Regions from separate parts of the Bacillus halotolerans genome, predicted to be linked through region 1. Evidence: riboswitches for the same ligand, from Rfam matches in the RefSeq annotation. Region 1 holds a riboswitch; each other region holds the start of a gene.
The links. Region 1 has a riboswitch for thiamine pyrophosphate ahead of thiC (phosphomethylpyrimidine synthase ThiC). Riboswitches for the same ligand answer to the same signal wherever they lie in the genome.

Region 2: linked by a shared signal. The riboswitch ahead of tenA (thiaminase II) and the one ahead of thiC (phosphomethylpyrimidine synthase ThiC) in region 1 are both predicted to bind thiamine pyrophosphate.
Region 3: linked by a shared signal. The riboswitch ahead of DIC78_RS02810 (HMP/thiamine ABC transporter substrate-binding protein ThiU) and the one ahead of thiC (phosphomethylpyrimidine synthase ThiC) in region 1 are both predicted to bind thiamine pyrophosphate.
Region 4: linked by a shared signal. The riboswitch ahead of thiT (energy-coupled thiamine transporter ThiT) and the one ahead of thiC (phosphomethylpyrimidine synthase ThiC) in region 1 are both predicted to bind thiamine pyrophosphate.

The regions. Positions count from the first base shown of each region.
Region 1 is NZ_CP029364.1:1,039,300-1,042,508, forward strand. It holds gene thiC (phosphomethylpyrimidine synthase ThiC) at 5-1,777, opposite strand; TPP riboswitch at 1,909-2,016, opposite strand; gene DIC78_RS05250 (Type 1 glutamine amidotransferase-like domain-containing protein) at 2,085-2,777, opposite strand; gene DIC78_RS05255 (hypothetical protein) at 2,878-3,102, shown strand; gene DIC78_RS05260 (spore coat protein) at 3,099-3,209, shown strand, end outside.
Region 2 is NZ_CP029364.1:745,650-748,858, reverse strand. It holds gene DIC78_RS03740 (monovalent cation:proton antiporter family protein) at 1-1,192, shown strand, start outside; TPP riboswitch at 1,255-1,363, shown strand; gene tenA (thiaminase II) at 1,444-2,151, shown strand; gene tenI (thiazole tautomerase TenI) at 2,129-2,746, shown strand; gene thiO (glycine oxidase ThiO) at 2,730-3,209, shown strand, end outside.
Region 3 is NZ_CP029364.1:590,973-594,181, forward strand. It holds gene DIC78_RS02800 (sensor histidine kinase) at 1-632, opposite strand, end outside; gene DIC78_RS02805 (response regulator transcription factor) at 636-1,322, opposite strand; TPP riboswitch at 1,424-1,535, shown strand; gene DIC78_RS02810 (HMP/thiamine ABC transporter substrate-binding protein ThiU) at 1,632-2,237, shown strand; gene DIC78_RS02815 (ECF transporter S component) at 2,234-2,839, shown strand; gene DIC78_RS02820 (ABC transporter ATP-binding protein) at 2,826-3,209, shown strand, end outside.
Region 4 is NZ_CP029364.1:3,121,612-3,124,820, reverse strand. It holds rRNA gene DIC78_RS16000 (16S ribosomal RNA) at 1-879, opposite strand, end outside; TPP riboswitch at 1,352-1,453, shown strand; gene thiT (energy-coupled thiamine transporter ThiT) at 1,554-2,132, shown strand; gene DIC78_RS15990 (GNAT family N-acetyltransferase) at 2,173-2,697, opposite strand; gene floT (flotillin lipid rafts scaffold protein FloT) at 2,724-3,209, opposite strand, start outside.

The sequences.
Region 1 (3,209 bases):
ACTGTTACTTATAAAGTTTGCTCCCTTGATTCACAAATTCCTCGGCTTTTTCTTTCATGCCCTCTTGAATGGCATCCCACTCATTAAGCTCTTTGTCTTTGGCATAATCACGGATATCCTGAGAAATTCTCATGCTGCAAAATTTCGGCCCGCACATCGAACAGAAATGAGCCGTTTTCGCCCCTTCAGCAGGCAGGGTCTCATCATGATATTCAAGCGCTCTTTCCGGATCAAGCGACAGGTTAAATTGGTCTCGCCAGCGGAATTCAAAGCGGGCTTTTGATAAAGCGTCATCTCGTATTTGCGCTCCCGGATGCCCTTTTGCAAGGTCAGCCGCATGCGCCGCAATTTTGTATGTAATAACCCCTTCCCGCACATCTTCACGGTTTGGCAGCCCGAGATGCTCCTTCGGCGTCACATAACAAAGCATGGCCGTACCGTACCAGCCGATCATCGCCGCTCCGATCGCCGATGTAATGTGGTCATAGCCCGGTGCAATATCCGTCGTCAGCGGCCCTAGCGTGTAAAAAGGCGCTTCTTTACAGATTTCCATTTGTTTATCGACGTTCTCCTTGATTTTATGCATCGGCACATGACCCGGCCCCTCAATCATCACTTGAACATCATGCTTCCAGGCAATTTGCGTGAGTTCTCCGAGAGTCTCTAATTCAGCAAACTGCGCTTCGTCATTGGCATCGGCAATTGACCCTGGGCGAAGCCCGTCTCCAAGAGAAAAGGCAATATCATACGTCTTCATAATTTCACAAATTTCTTCAAAATGAGTATACAGAAAGCTTTCCTTATGATGAGCCAGACACCACTGTGCCATAATCGCTCCTCCGCGTGACACAATTCCCGTTGTCCGTTTAGCAGTTAGCGGCACATATCGCAGCAAAACACCCGCGTGAATCGTAAAATAATCCACACCCTGTTCAGCCTGCTCAATCAGCGTGTCACGGTAGATTTCCCACGTTAAATCCTCCGCTACACCGTTTACTTTTTCAAGCGCTTGATAGATCGGAACGGTGCCAACAGGAACCGGGCAATTTCGGATAATCCATTCACGCGTCGTATGAATATCTTTCCCCGTGGAAAGATCCATCATCGTATCTGCTCCCCAGCGAATCGCCCACGTCATTTTTTCCACTTCTTCTTCAATCGAAGATGTAACTGCTGAATTCCCGATATTCGCGTTAATTTTCACATGGAAATTTCGGCCGATAATCATTGGTTCACTTTCCGGATGATTAATATTTGCTGGAATAATCGCCCGGCCGCTGGCTACTTCATCTCTGACAAATTCGGGAGACACATGCTCACGAATAGCGATAAACTCCATTTCAGGGGTAATTATCCCCTTTTTCGCATAATGCATTTGAGTGACATTTTGGCCCGTTTTCGCCCGCAGCGGTTTCCGTTTTAACCCGGGATAGCTTACATTAGGGTTAGCCTTTTTATAGCCGTTGTCTTCTGGCTTCACAGCACGTCCATTGTATTCTTCAACATCGCCGCGCCCAGTGATCCACTTGTGCCGAAGCGGTTTTAAACCTTCTTGAATATTAATTTTTACATCGGGGTCCGTATACGGTCCACTTGTATCATAGACACGAACCGGCGCGTTTTCCTCTTCGCCGAATGATCCTGTTGTCGGACTGAGTTCAATTTCTCTCATCGGCACTTGAATATCCGGCGAAGCCCCCTCTACATATACTTTTTTACTCCCCGAAAAACTCGACATAATGGAAATGTTGGCTTGCTGCACTGAATGATTTTGCATCACTTATCCTTCCCCTCTCTTTGTTTGAAAGGACAAAATCAAGCCCATAACCAGCACAAAAAACCGGATTCAATTGAATGAACCCGGTTACAGTCAGAAAGAAACATATTATTGCAGTATTCAGCAATAATAAAACAATTCCTCTACTTCCCCACGCTGGTACGAACCAGATCAGGTCCAAAGGGTTAAGAAGCATATCTTCTCTCTCAGCCCGTCAGCGGGCACCCCCAGTAACTATTAATTTCGCACTTATCGTATCATAAAAACAAACTGAAAAAAAGAGCAATGTATAAAATATTCAGCAAATTCAAGACAAATATGTAATCGGCAATGCTATTTCAGAGATTTCATTTTCATGAAGCACCACCTGATACGCATTTGCATCAGTTCTTGAACTCACAGCCTGAAAAAACTGATCATCAATAAAATGAAGAGCTGCTCCATCATCCGCCGCATAACCGCTGCTCAACGCTTTCTCTGATATCATGTGATGATATGTAGGTCTCCGATCCTTTTCTCCATCATAATGAGGACAAAAACTGCCTTGCAAAAAACCCAAGCTTTTCAACCCGGTCAGCGGTCCGGCAGAATCCGTCACACCTTCTTCAAACCAGCAGATCGCACCTGCACTTAATCCCGCTAAAATAATCCCGTTCTCCCAAGCTTTTTTCAATATGTGATCCAGTCCCCACTCCTTCCACAGCACCAGCAAATTTCTTGTATTTCCCCCGCCGACATAAATCACATCTTTCTCCATAATAAAGGAGGCTAAATCTGTTGTCGGCGGCTTAAATAAAGACAAATGAGACGGGTCACAATCAAGCTTTTGAAAAGCATGGTAAAACCGCTGAACATAGTTCTCCGCATCCCCGCTTGCCGTTGGCAAAAAACAAATGCGAGGTGAGGGATGCTTTGACTGATTAATGATAAATTGATCAAGAACCAGATGATCTGGTTCCATTGAAAAACCTCCGCCGCCCATCGCAATAATCTGTTTCATCATCCGACTCCCCAAGAAAATATTTTACCCATTATAGCACTTTCGCATAAAAGCATGATACAAGGTAAAAATACCTTTGAATCAGGAGGTGACCGAAAAAATGGAACAAGACCGTTTGGCAAACCACGAAACAGTTGATTTACACGAAATCCTCAACTTCAAAACCGTATGTTTACTTAAATCAAAAATGATGCAGGGACTGGTGTTCGATCAGGAACTGAGAGCCCTTATGGAGAAGGATGTACAGCAGTCTGTACGGGACGTAACTGAGCTTCAGAGCCTCTATCAAAAGGCCCCGACAATAACAGGAGGTGACTATCATTGAACGATTTCTTAGACCCGAAAAACGCAAAAGGCATGCCTGACCTTGCTGATTCAGCACTTGCCCTAGATTTCTTAATTTCCGTAAAAACCGGTATCAAAAATTATGCT
Region 2 (3,209 bases), 290 kb from region 1:
TGTTCAGTCCATGTCAAAAGGGACGATCCAGATCGGGACTCGTGCTATTTTCACCTTAATTATCGTACTGGTGGCTCTGTCTGAATCACTGGGAGCAGAAAATATTCTCGGCGCTTTCTTAGCGGGCGTGCTTGTTTCCCTGCTCTCGCCGAACAAGGAACTGGTTCAGCAACTTGATTCCTTCGGCTACGGGTTCTTAATACCGATTTTCTTTGTGATGGTCGGTGTAAAATTGGATATTTGGACACTTTTTCAGGACCCGAAAATTTTAGTGATGATTCCGCTGTTGCTTATGGCGCTGTTAGTAAGCAAAATTCTTCCTGTCCTGTACTTGAAGAAATGGTATGATAACCGCACAATTTTGGCGTCTGGTTTCCTGCTGACATCAACGCTTTCTCTTGTGATTGCCGCTGCGACAATCGGCCAGCAGCTTCATGTAATCAGCGCGAATATGTCAGGAGCGCTTACGCTGGTGGCGGTTATTGCAAGTATTTTTACGCCGGTCGGTTTTAAAAAGCTGTACAAAAAACAGGAGCAGCCGGAGGAGAAAAAGAAGATCACATTTATCGGCGCTAATCAAATGACACTGCCTGTGACACTTGAATTGCCTGAGAACGAGTATGAAGTGCGTGTCGTGCACGTTTATCAAGAAAACGCTGAGGAAAAGCTGTCAGACTCAGTATTTTCCGTCGAAACGATTTCTGATTATGAGCATCAAACCCTTGAATCACTCGGTATATTTGATACAGAAATCCTTGTGGTGGCGACAGGGGATGAAGACATGAATACGGACATCGCACTATACGCCAAAGAAAAAGGAACAGAAAGAGTCATTGCCAGCACCGGATCACCGGAGAACGAAGCGAAATTGAAAGAGCAGGGCATCAGCATCTTTTCCATCTTGCTGTCGACCAAAACGCTGCTTCGCGCGCTGATAGAAGCGCCTGGCGTCATGAAACTGCTCACGAACCAAGAGTCTTCGCTGTATCAAATTAATATGGAAAACAGCAAATACGACGGCGTGATTCTCCGTGAATTCCCTTTAACAGGCGACGTGATTTTTGTCAGGATTTTCCGGGGTGTCGACAGCATCGTTCCTCACGGCGATACAAGACTGAAAATCGGAGACCGCTTAATTGTCACCGGATCACGCGGGTACGTAACCGATCTTAAGAAAACATTGGAAGGATAATATCTTGACCAAATAAGGATTCGTGTTAATATAGAGGGGCAGAACAATTCAATATGCATTCGTAAAACCACTAGGGGTGTCCTTTATAAGGGCTGAGATAAAAGTGTGACTTTTAGACCCTCATAACTTGAACAGGTTCAGACCTGCGTAGGGAAGTGGAGCGGTATTTGTGTTATATAACTATGCCAATTCCAAACCACTTTTCCTTGCGGGAAAGTGGTTTTTTTATTATCAGACAGGGGGAATGACGTGTGAAGTTTTCAGAAGAATGCCGCAGTGCAGCCGCAGAATGGTGGGAAGGCAGCTTTGTCCATCCATTTGTTCAGGGGATCGGTGACGGAACTCTCCCGATCGACCGCTTTAAATATTACGTGCTTCAGGATTCTTACTATTTAACTCATTTTGCAAAGGTGCAATCGTTCGGTGCCGCTTATGCAAAGGATCTTTATACAACAGGACGCATGGCCAGCCATGCTCAAGGTACATATGAAGCGGAGATGGCGCTTCATCGCGAGTTTACGGAGCTTTTGGAAATCAGTGAGGAAGAACGGAAGTCATTTAAGCCATCTCCTACCGCTTACTCCTATACATCCCATATGTACCGTTCGGTTTTGAGCGGGAATTTTGCAGAAATCTTGGCAGCTCTTCTCCCGTGCTATTGGCTTTATTATGAGGTTGGTGAGAAATTGCTGACATGTGATCCGGGGCATCCGATTTACCAGAAGTGGATTAGCACATACGGCGGTGACTGGTTCAGACAGCAGGTGGAAGAACAAATTAACCGCCTGGATGAGCTGGCGGAAAACAGCACAGAGGAAGTGCGTGCCAAGATGAAAGAGAATTTCGTTATTTCGAGCTATTATGAATATCAGTTCTGGGGAATGGCTTATCGAAAAGAAGGCTGGTCAGACAGCGGCGTAAAAGAGGTGGAAGGGCTTGGAGCTGCACGCCATAACTGATGACCGCAAGCCGGTTGAAGATCTAATGAGATCAATTATAGCCATTCAGGATGAGGTTGATTTCATCCATATTCGTGAACGGTCTAAATCGGCGGCTGACATTTTGAAACTGCTGGAGCTTATTTCTGAAGGCGGTGTTGATAAGCAAAAGCTGGTGATGAATGGCCGGGTTGATATTGCGCTTTTTTCAAATATTCACCGCGTTCAGCTGCCGAGCAGCAGCTTTTCGCCGAAACAAGTAAGAGCCAGATTTCCTCACCTGCACATTGGGCGATCGGTGCATTCACTGGAGGAAGCGCTTCAGGCAGAAAAGGAAGACGCTGATTATGTTTTGTTCGGCCATGTGTTTGAAACGGATTGCAAACAAGGCCTTGATGGCAGAGGCGTGTCTTTGCTTTCAGAAATCAAACAGAGGATCTCGATTCCGGTTATTGCAATTGGCGGAATGACACCTGCCAGATTAAGAGAAGTGAAACAAGCAGGTTCAGACGGTATCGCTGTCATGTCCGGAATTTTTTCTTCCGATGATCCTTTGGAAGCTGCCAGACGATATTCCCGCAAGCTAAAGGAGATTCAGTATGAAAAGGCATTATGATGCAGTTGTCATTGGAGGCGGAATTATTGGTTCCGCGATAGCTTATCAGTTGGCAAAAGAAAAGAAAAACACCGCATTGCTTGAAAGCGGAACAATCGGCGGCAGAACAACAAGCGCCGCGGCAGGGATGCTTGGCGCCCATGCCGAGTGCGAGGAGCGGGATGCGTTTTTTGATTTCGCCATGCACAGTCAGCGTTTGTATCAGGGTCTTGGAGAGGAGCTACTTGCCTTATCCGGCATTGATATCAGAAGGCATGAAGGCGGTATGTTTAAGCTTGCATTCTCCGAAGAAGACGTGTCCCGCTTGAGACGGATGGACGATTTGCATACTGTCAGCTGGCATACAAAAGAAGAAGTGCTGGAAAAAGAGCCGTATACGGCCGGTGAGATTTACGGGGCGAGCTTTATTCAGGACGATGTTCATGTTGAGCCTTATTTTGTGTGCAAGGCATACGCTAAATCG
Region 3 (3,209 bases), 450 kb from region 1:
AGTTCGTCATGCGACTGTCCTTCCAGAGAAATTGTTTTGAATGCTTTTTCTCTCTGTATGTCTTTCATCGTTGTCACCAATTGTCTGATTGGATTGGTGATATGGCGGGCGAGTAAGCTTCCGGCAAAGAAGGAAGCGATACAGACAGCCGCGCTGGCCGCAATTAAGATGATTCTTAGCAGAAGAAGACTCTCTTCTGTATGCTCCAGCCTTTCCACGAGCTGAAGCGATACGACTTGTCCGTCTGTCCAAATGACCGGGACAGCTGCTGCTGCAAACAGTTTGCCTTCATGCTTTGTCACGTCTGTCGTTTCCCCGCTGTGAAAAGAAAGAGGGAAGTCTTTATATGCTTTTTCCTTTGTGATGGTCATGACGGCTTTCCGATCCGCACTCACTACCCGCACCATTCCGTTTGCCGGAAGATAGGCCTGCAGCATATCCTGCAAAGCCACCCCTTGTGTTTCGGCGGTATGAAGAGCTTCGGTGATATTGTCCGTTTCATCGGCAAGACGGGCCGCATCCTTTGAGGTGAGTGCCGATGAAAAAATGAGATAGACCGCAGTATGAACCAACATTAATAAAATCAACAGCCAAATGGATGTATACAGATGAATCTTTGTCTTCAGCTTCATCATTTACCCCTTAATGGTATAGCCGACCCCGCGTACGGTATGAATCAGCTGTTTTTCGTAAGGATAGTCCAATTTTTTTCTGATATATCTTATGTACACGTCGACGACATTTGTATCACCGATGTAATCAAACCCCCATACAGAGCTGAGAATTTGCTCTCTCGTCAGCACTTGCTGCGGATGCTTCAGCATATAGACGAGCAGATCAAATTCCCGGGGCGTTAATCCAACTTCTTTGTCTCCCCGTCTGACTTCACGTGTTTTCTCGTTCACCTGCAAATCGTCATATGTCAAAAATGTGCCGATATCCTCTGTTTTGCTTCCGGTTTGGCGGAGTGCCGCTCTGATTCTGGCAAGCAATTCTTCTATTTCAAACGGCTTGGTGACATAGTCATTCGCACCGATGTCAAGCCCCGTTACCTTATCTGGAACGCTGTCGCGGGCTGTTAATAAAATAACCGGTGTCTTTTGATCCGTTTTCCTCAGCCGGCGCAGCACTTCAAGCCCGCTCAACCCTGGCAGCATGACATCGAGCAGCAATAGGGAATACGAACCTTCCGTGGCCGCGTTAAGTCCTTCAGAGCCATTATGTTTGATGGTGACGCTGTATCCTTCATATTCCAATTCAAGCTGAAGGACCCTCGCGATTTTTTCTTCATCTTCCACAATTAATATGTGCCCTTTTTCCAATTCCGATCATCCTCTCATGTTCCTATATGAAAAAAATGATTTCATTGTTTACAAAATGATTCTTATCATCTATTATGATGTCAAAATAAAAAATTGTATACGGAAAGCACTAGGGGTGCTGTTATGGCTGAGATAAAGCGCGCAAAAACGCGCTTTGATCCCTTATGACCCGATCTGGATAATACCAGCGTGGGGAAGTGCAGGTTGACCGAAAGGTGTATTTTTTCGTGCGCTTACTCGATCTATGACTGCATATTCCCTAAGGATATGCAGTTTTTTATTTTACCAAAAAAACAGGAGGTCAGAGAAATGGACAACTTATGCGGTACAAGCAGAATCGCCGGATTTCGGTTCTCTTTATACCCGATGACAGATGATTTTATCAGTGTGATCAAGTCTGCGCTGAAAAAAACGGATACGTCAAAGGTTTGGACAAAGACCGATCATATCAGCACAGTTTTGCGCGGATCGATCGAGCATGTATTCGACGCCGCCAAAGCCATCTACCTGTATGCAGCAAATAGCGAAAAGCACATTGTCATGAACGGGACGTTTTCCATCGGCTGCCCCGGCGATACACAAGGAGATACATATCTGACAGCAGATGAAAAGCGTGTCAACGAAGAATCTGTTCACGACCTGAAAGCAGAGGCTCCTTGCCAATTTGCGCTTTATCCGATGAATGAGCCGAATTATATGGACATCATCATGAAAGCTGTTGAAATCGCTAAGGCTGACGGCACCTTTGTACAGGGTGTTCATTACGCAAGTGAGGTAGACGGAGATGCACACGACGTGTTCCGGACACTGGAAGCCGCTTTCCGCATGGCAAATCAGCAAACAGCCCATGTCACCATGACCGTGAACTTCTCGGCAAACAGTCCATCAAGAAAACAGAAAGCAGGGATAAAATGAAAAGCTGGAAAGTAAAAGAAATTGTCATCATGTCTGTTATCAGTATTGTTTTTGGCATTGTGTATTTAGTATTCACCCATTTCGGAAACGTACTTGCAGGGATGTTCGGGCCCATCGCTTATGAACCGATTTACGGCATTTGGTTTATCGTGTCAGTGATTGCCGCGTACATCATTCGTAAACCGGGCGCGGCCCTTGTTTCAGAAATCATTGCAGCTCTCGTTGAATGTTTGCTGGGAAATCCTTCAGGCCCGATGGTTATCGTTATCGGCATTGTTCAAGGTCTCGGAGCAGAAGCTGTATTTCTTGCGACACGCTGGAAAGCATATTCCCTTCCTGTGCTGCTTCTGGCGGGTATGGGGTCTTCGGTGTCCAGCTTTATTTATGATTTCTTTGTTTCCGGTTATGCGGCGTACTCACCGGGCTATCTGCTCATTATGCTTGTGATCCGTCTCGTTTCAGGTGCGGTCCTGGCCGGCCTTCTCGGAAAAGCTGTCAGCGATTCTCTCGCATATACGGGTGTCTTAAACGGAATGGCACTCGGAAAGGAACTGAAAAAGAAAAGGAAACGGAAACGGGTATCAAATCATGCAAGCCTATAACAAGTTGCTTTCGGTTGACCGGCTTAGCTTTTCATATGAAGAAAACGAGAAACCGATTTTTCAGGATATAACGTTTGAGCTCCAAAAAGGAGAATGCGCTTTATTGTTAGGGCCGAGCGGGTGCGGAAAAAGCTCGCTTGCCCTCTGTTTAAACGGGCTTTACCCTGAAGCTTGCGACGGGATGCTGTCTGGGCATGTATTCTTATTTCAAAAAACGATCACTGACGCTGAAACCTCTGAAACAATCGCTCAGCATGTCGGAGTCGTCTTTCAGGACCCTGAGCAGCAGTTTTGTATGCTGACAGTAGAGGATGAAATCGCCTTTGGATTGGAAAATCTGCAAATCCCCCAAGAAGAAATGGTGAAGAAA
Region 4 (3,209 bases), 2.1 Mb from region 1:
AATGCGTTAGCTGCAGCACTAAGGGGCGGAAACCCCCTAACACTTAGCACTCATCGTTTACGGCGTGGACTACCAGGGTATCTAATCCTGTTCGCTCCCCACGCTTTCGCTCCTCAGCGTCAGTTACAGACCAGAGAGTCGCCTTCGCCACTGGTGTTCCTCCACATCTCTACGCATTTCACCGCTACACGTGGAATTCCACTCTCCTCTTCTGCACTCAAGTTCCCCAGTTTCCAATGACCCTCCCCGGTTGAGCCGGGGGCTTTCACATCAGACTTAAGGAACCGCCTGCGAGCCCTTTACGCCCAATAATTCCGGACAACGCTTGCCACCTACGTATTACCGCGGCTGCTGGCACGTAGTTAGCCGTGGCTTTCTGGTTAGGTACCGTCAAGGTACCGCCCTATTCGAACGGTACTTGTTCTTCCCTAACAACAGAGCTTTACGATCCGAAAACCTTCATCACTCACGCGGCGTTGCTCCGTCAGACTTTCGTCCATTGCGGAAGATTCCCTACTGCTGCCTCCCGTAGGAGTCTGGGCCGTGTCTCAGTCCCAGTGTGGCCGATCACCCTCTCAGGTCGGCTACGCATCGTTGCCTTGGTGAGCCATTACCTCACCAACTAGCTAATGCGCCGCGGGTCCATCTGTAAGTGGTAGCCGAAGCCACCTTTTATGTTTGAACCATGCGGTTCAAACAAGCATCCGGTATTAGCCCCGGTTTCCCGGAGTTATCCCAGTCTTACAGGCAGGTTACCCACGTGTTACTCACCCGTCCGCCGCTAACATCAGGGAGCAAGCTCCCATCTGTCCGCTCGACTTGCATGTATTAGGCACGCCGCCAGCGTTCGTCCTGAGCCAGGATCAAACTCTCCGATAAATGGATCGCAGATTAAGTTCACCACATCCTGTGGCAACATCTGCGTGATCTGCATCGTGCAGACCTCAGTTTGACTGACTACGCACATTGCTGTGCGATTTATAATAAAACTTGAATTAACAGGTACGTTTTGTCTTGTTTAGTTTTCAAAGATCATCACCGCTCTCAATGAAGCAGCTTTACCAATATAACACTCAGCTTCTTAATTGTCAACAACTTTTTTAAAAGTTGTTTAAAGCTTCTTGTTTTGTCTGCTGTTCATCAGCGACGTTTAATAATATAACACCTATAATTATTTATTGCAATAGTTTTTTAAAAAAATCTATAAAACAATAAAACTGTAATCTTTCTTTATTCTATCTAACTTGTAATGCTTTATAAAACATTTATCTATTAAAGAACATTTACTACAGGCAATGTCATCTTGTTGTTTTAACCTTTTTCTTGTATAGTAGAAACGAACTAAATATCCGATGACCACAAGGGGAGCATAAAAGCTGAGAGTGAGCGGTTTCGTTCTGACCCTTTGAACCTGTTAGTTAACGCTGGCGTAGGGATGTGGCAAAGTCAAATGAATTGCAGATTGTAAAGCAGTGCGTGGAACTTTCCTCATCCTTCCGCGTGCTGCTTTTTTGTTGTCCTTTTGGATTGTCTATCGATGGAAGGGGATTTTTATGGCTCAATCAAGACAACTGGTACGTCTTATTGAAATTGCAATCATGACTGCTGCTGCTGTCATTTTAGACATCGTTTCCGGAATGTTCCTCCGTATGCCTCAAGGAGGGTCGGTATCCATCATGATGATTCCGATTTTTTTGATTTCTTTTCGCTGGGGAGTTAAAGCGGGGCTTACAACCGGTCTATTGACAGGTCTCGTTCAAATTGCGATCGGAAATCTATTTCTTCAGCACCCTGTTCAGCTGTTGCTTGATTACATGGCAGCGTTCGCCGCTGTCGGCATAAGCGGCTTTTTCGCTTCCGCTGTCCGCAAATCCGCCTTATCAAAAGCAAAAGGGAAATTGATCGTATCAATTATTTGCGCAGTTTTTATCGGCAGTTTTCTGCGTTATGCTGCACACGTGATTTCAGGGGCTGTATTTTTCGGCAGCTTTGCACCAAAAGGAACGCCGGTATGGCTCTACTCATTAACTTATAATGCTACTTATATGATTCCGTCATTCATCATCTGTGCGATTGCCCTTTGTTTATTGTTCATGACAGCTCCGCGCTTGCTGAAAACCGAAAAGGCTTAATCTAACAACCCCCAGCGGCCGTTCCGCTGGGGGTTGTTTTTTATCTTCCGTTAAGCAGATTTTTTAATGAAGCAAGATCCGGCCAGCCGAATCCTATTTCTTTCATGCTTTCTCCTGCGATTTCAAAACTATCCTCGGCTGCTCTTTCAGGTGAAAACGACTGATAAAAATTAATCGAAGGATTCTCTTCTACGACCCAAACAAACATGCTCGTAAAGCCCTGATCAAGCAAAAAATCTGTACCCTTTGTCAAAAGCGCTCTGCCTGCACCTTGCCGCTGTTTTTCTTTTAAAAGGTAAATGGCATACAACTCTCCGTCATAGCCTTTCTGCTCTGAACGAATTGAACCAAAAGATGCAAAGCCGAATACCGAGCCTTTTTCATCTTCTGCCACAAAAACCCCCTTTAATGAACGGCTTTTCCATTTGGCTTCAAAATCCTTGTAGTTCAAACCATTTAAGTATTCAGCGGAGACAATGCCGCTGTATGTTGTCACCCAGCTGTCAACATGCACTTTTGCGATTGCCTTTATATCATCTAGTCGTGCTTCTCTTATAGTCACCATTCATTCTCTAATCCTTTCCGCAATGGTTATTCAGATTTTTGAACAGGTTTTGTTTCTTTTAATTCATTTGTCAGTTCGTTGATGCTCTGTTTGATGTTGCCTTTTCCTGAAAAGTTCTCAATCATTTCTTTTACGTCGATTCCCGAAGACGCTTTTAAGCTTTCTTGCAGACTGGACATTAAATTTGTCGCATAGCTTGTGACTTTGTTGGCGCCGCTTGAATCACCGTTTCCTCCTGTATCAACAACGGTGATCTTATCAATATTTGAAAGCGGTGCTGATACCTGTTTCGCGTATTCCGGAAGCATTTTGACAATCATATCGAAAATCGCAGCCTGACCGTACTGCTCAAAGGCAGCGGCAATTTTTTCTTTCGCTTCCGCTTCCGCAAGACCTTTTAAGCGAATAACCTCAGCCTCTGTCTCACCTTTTGCTTTTTCAGCTTCTGCTTTTGCAAGGCCGTCAATTCTGACCCTTTCAGCTTCAGCCTTCGCCATCGCTTCTATGCTGTA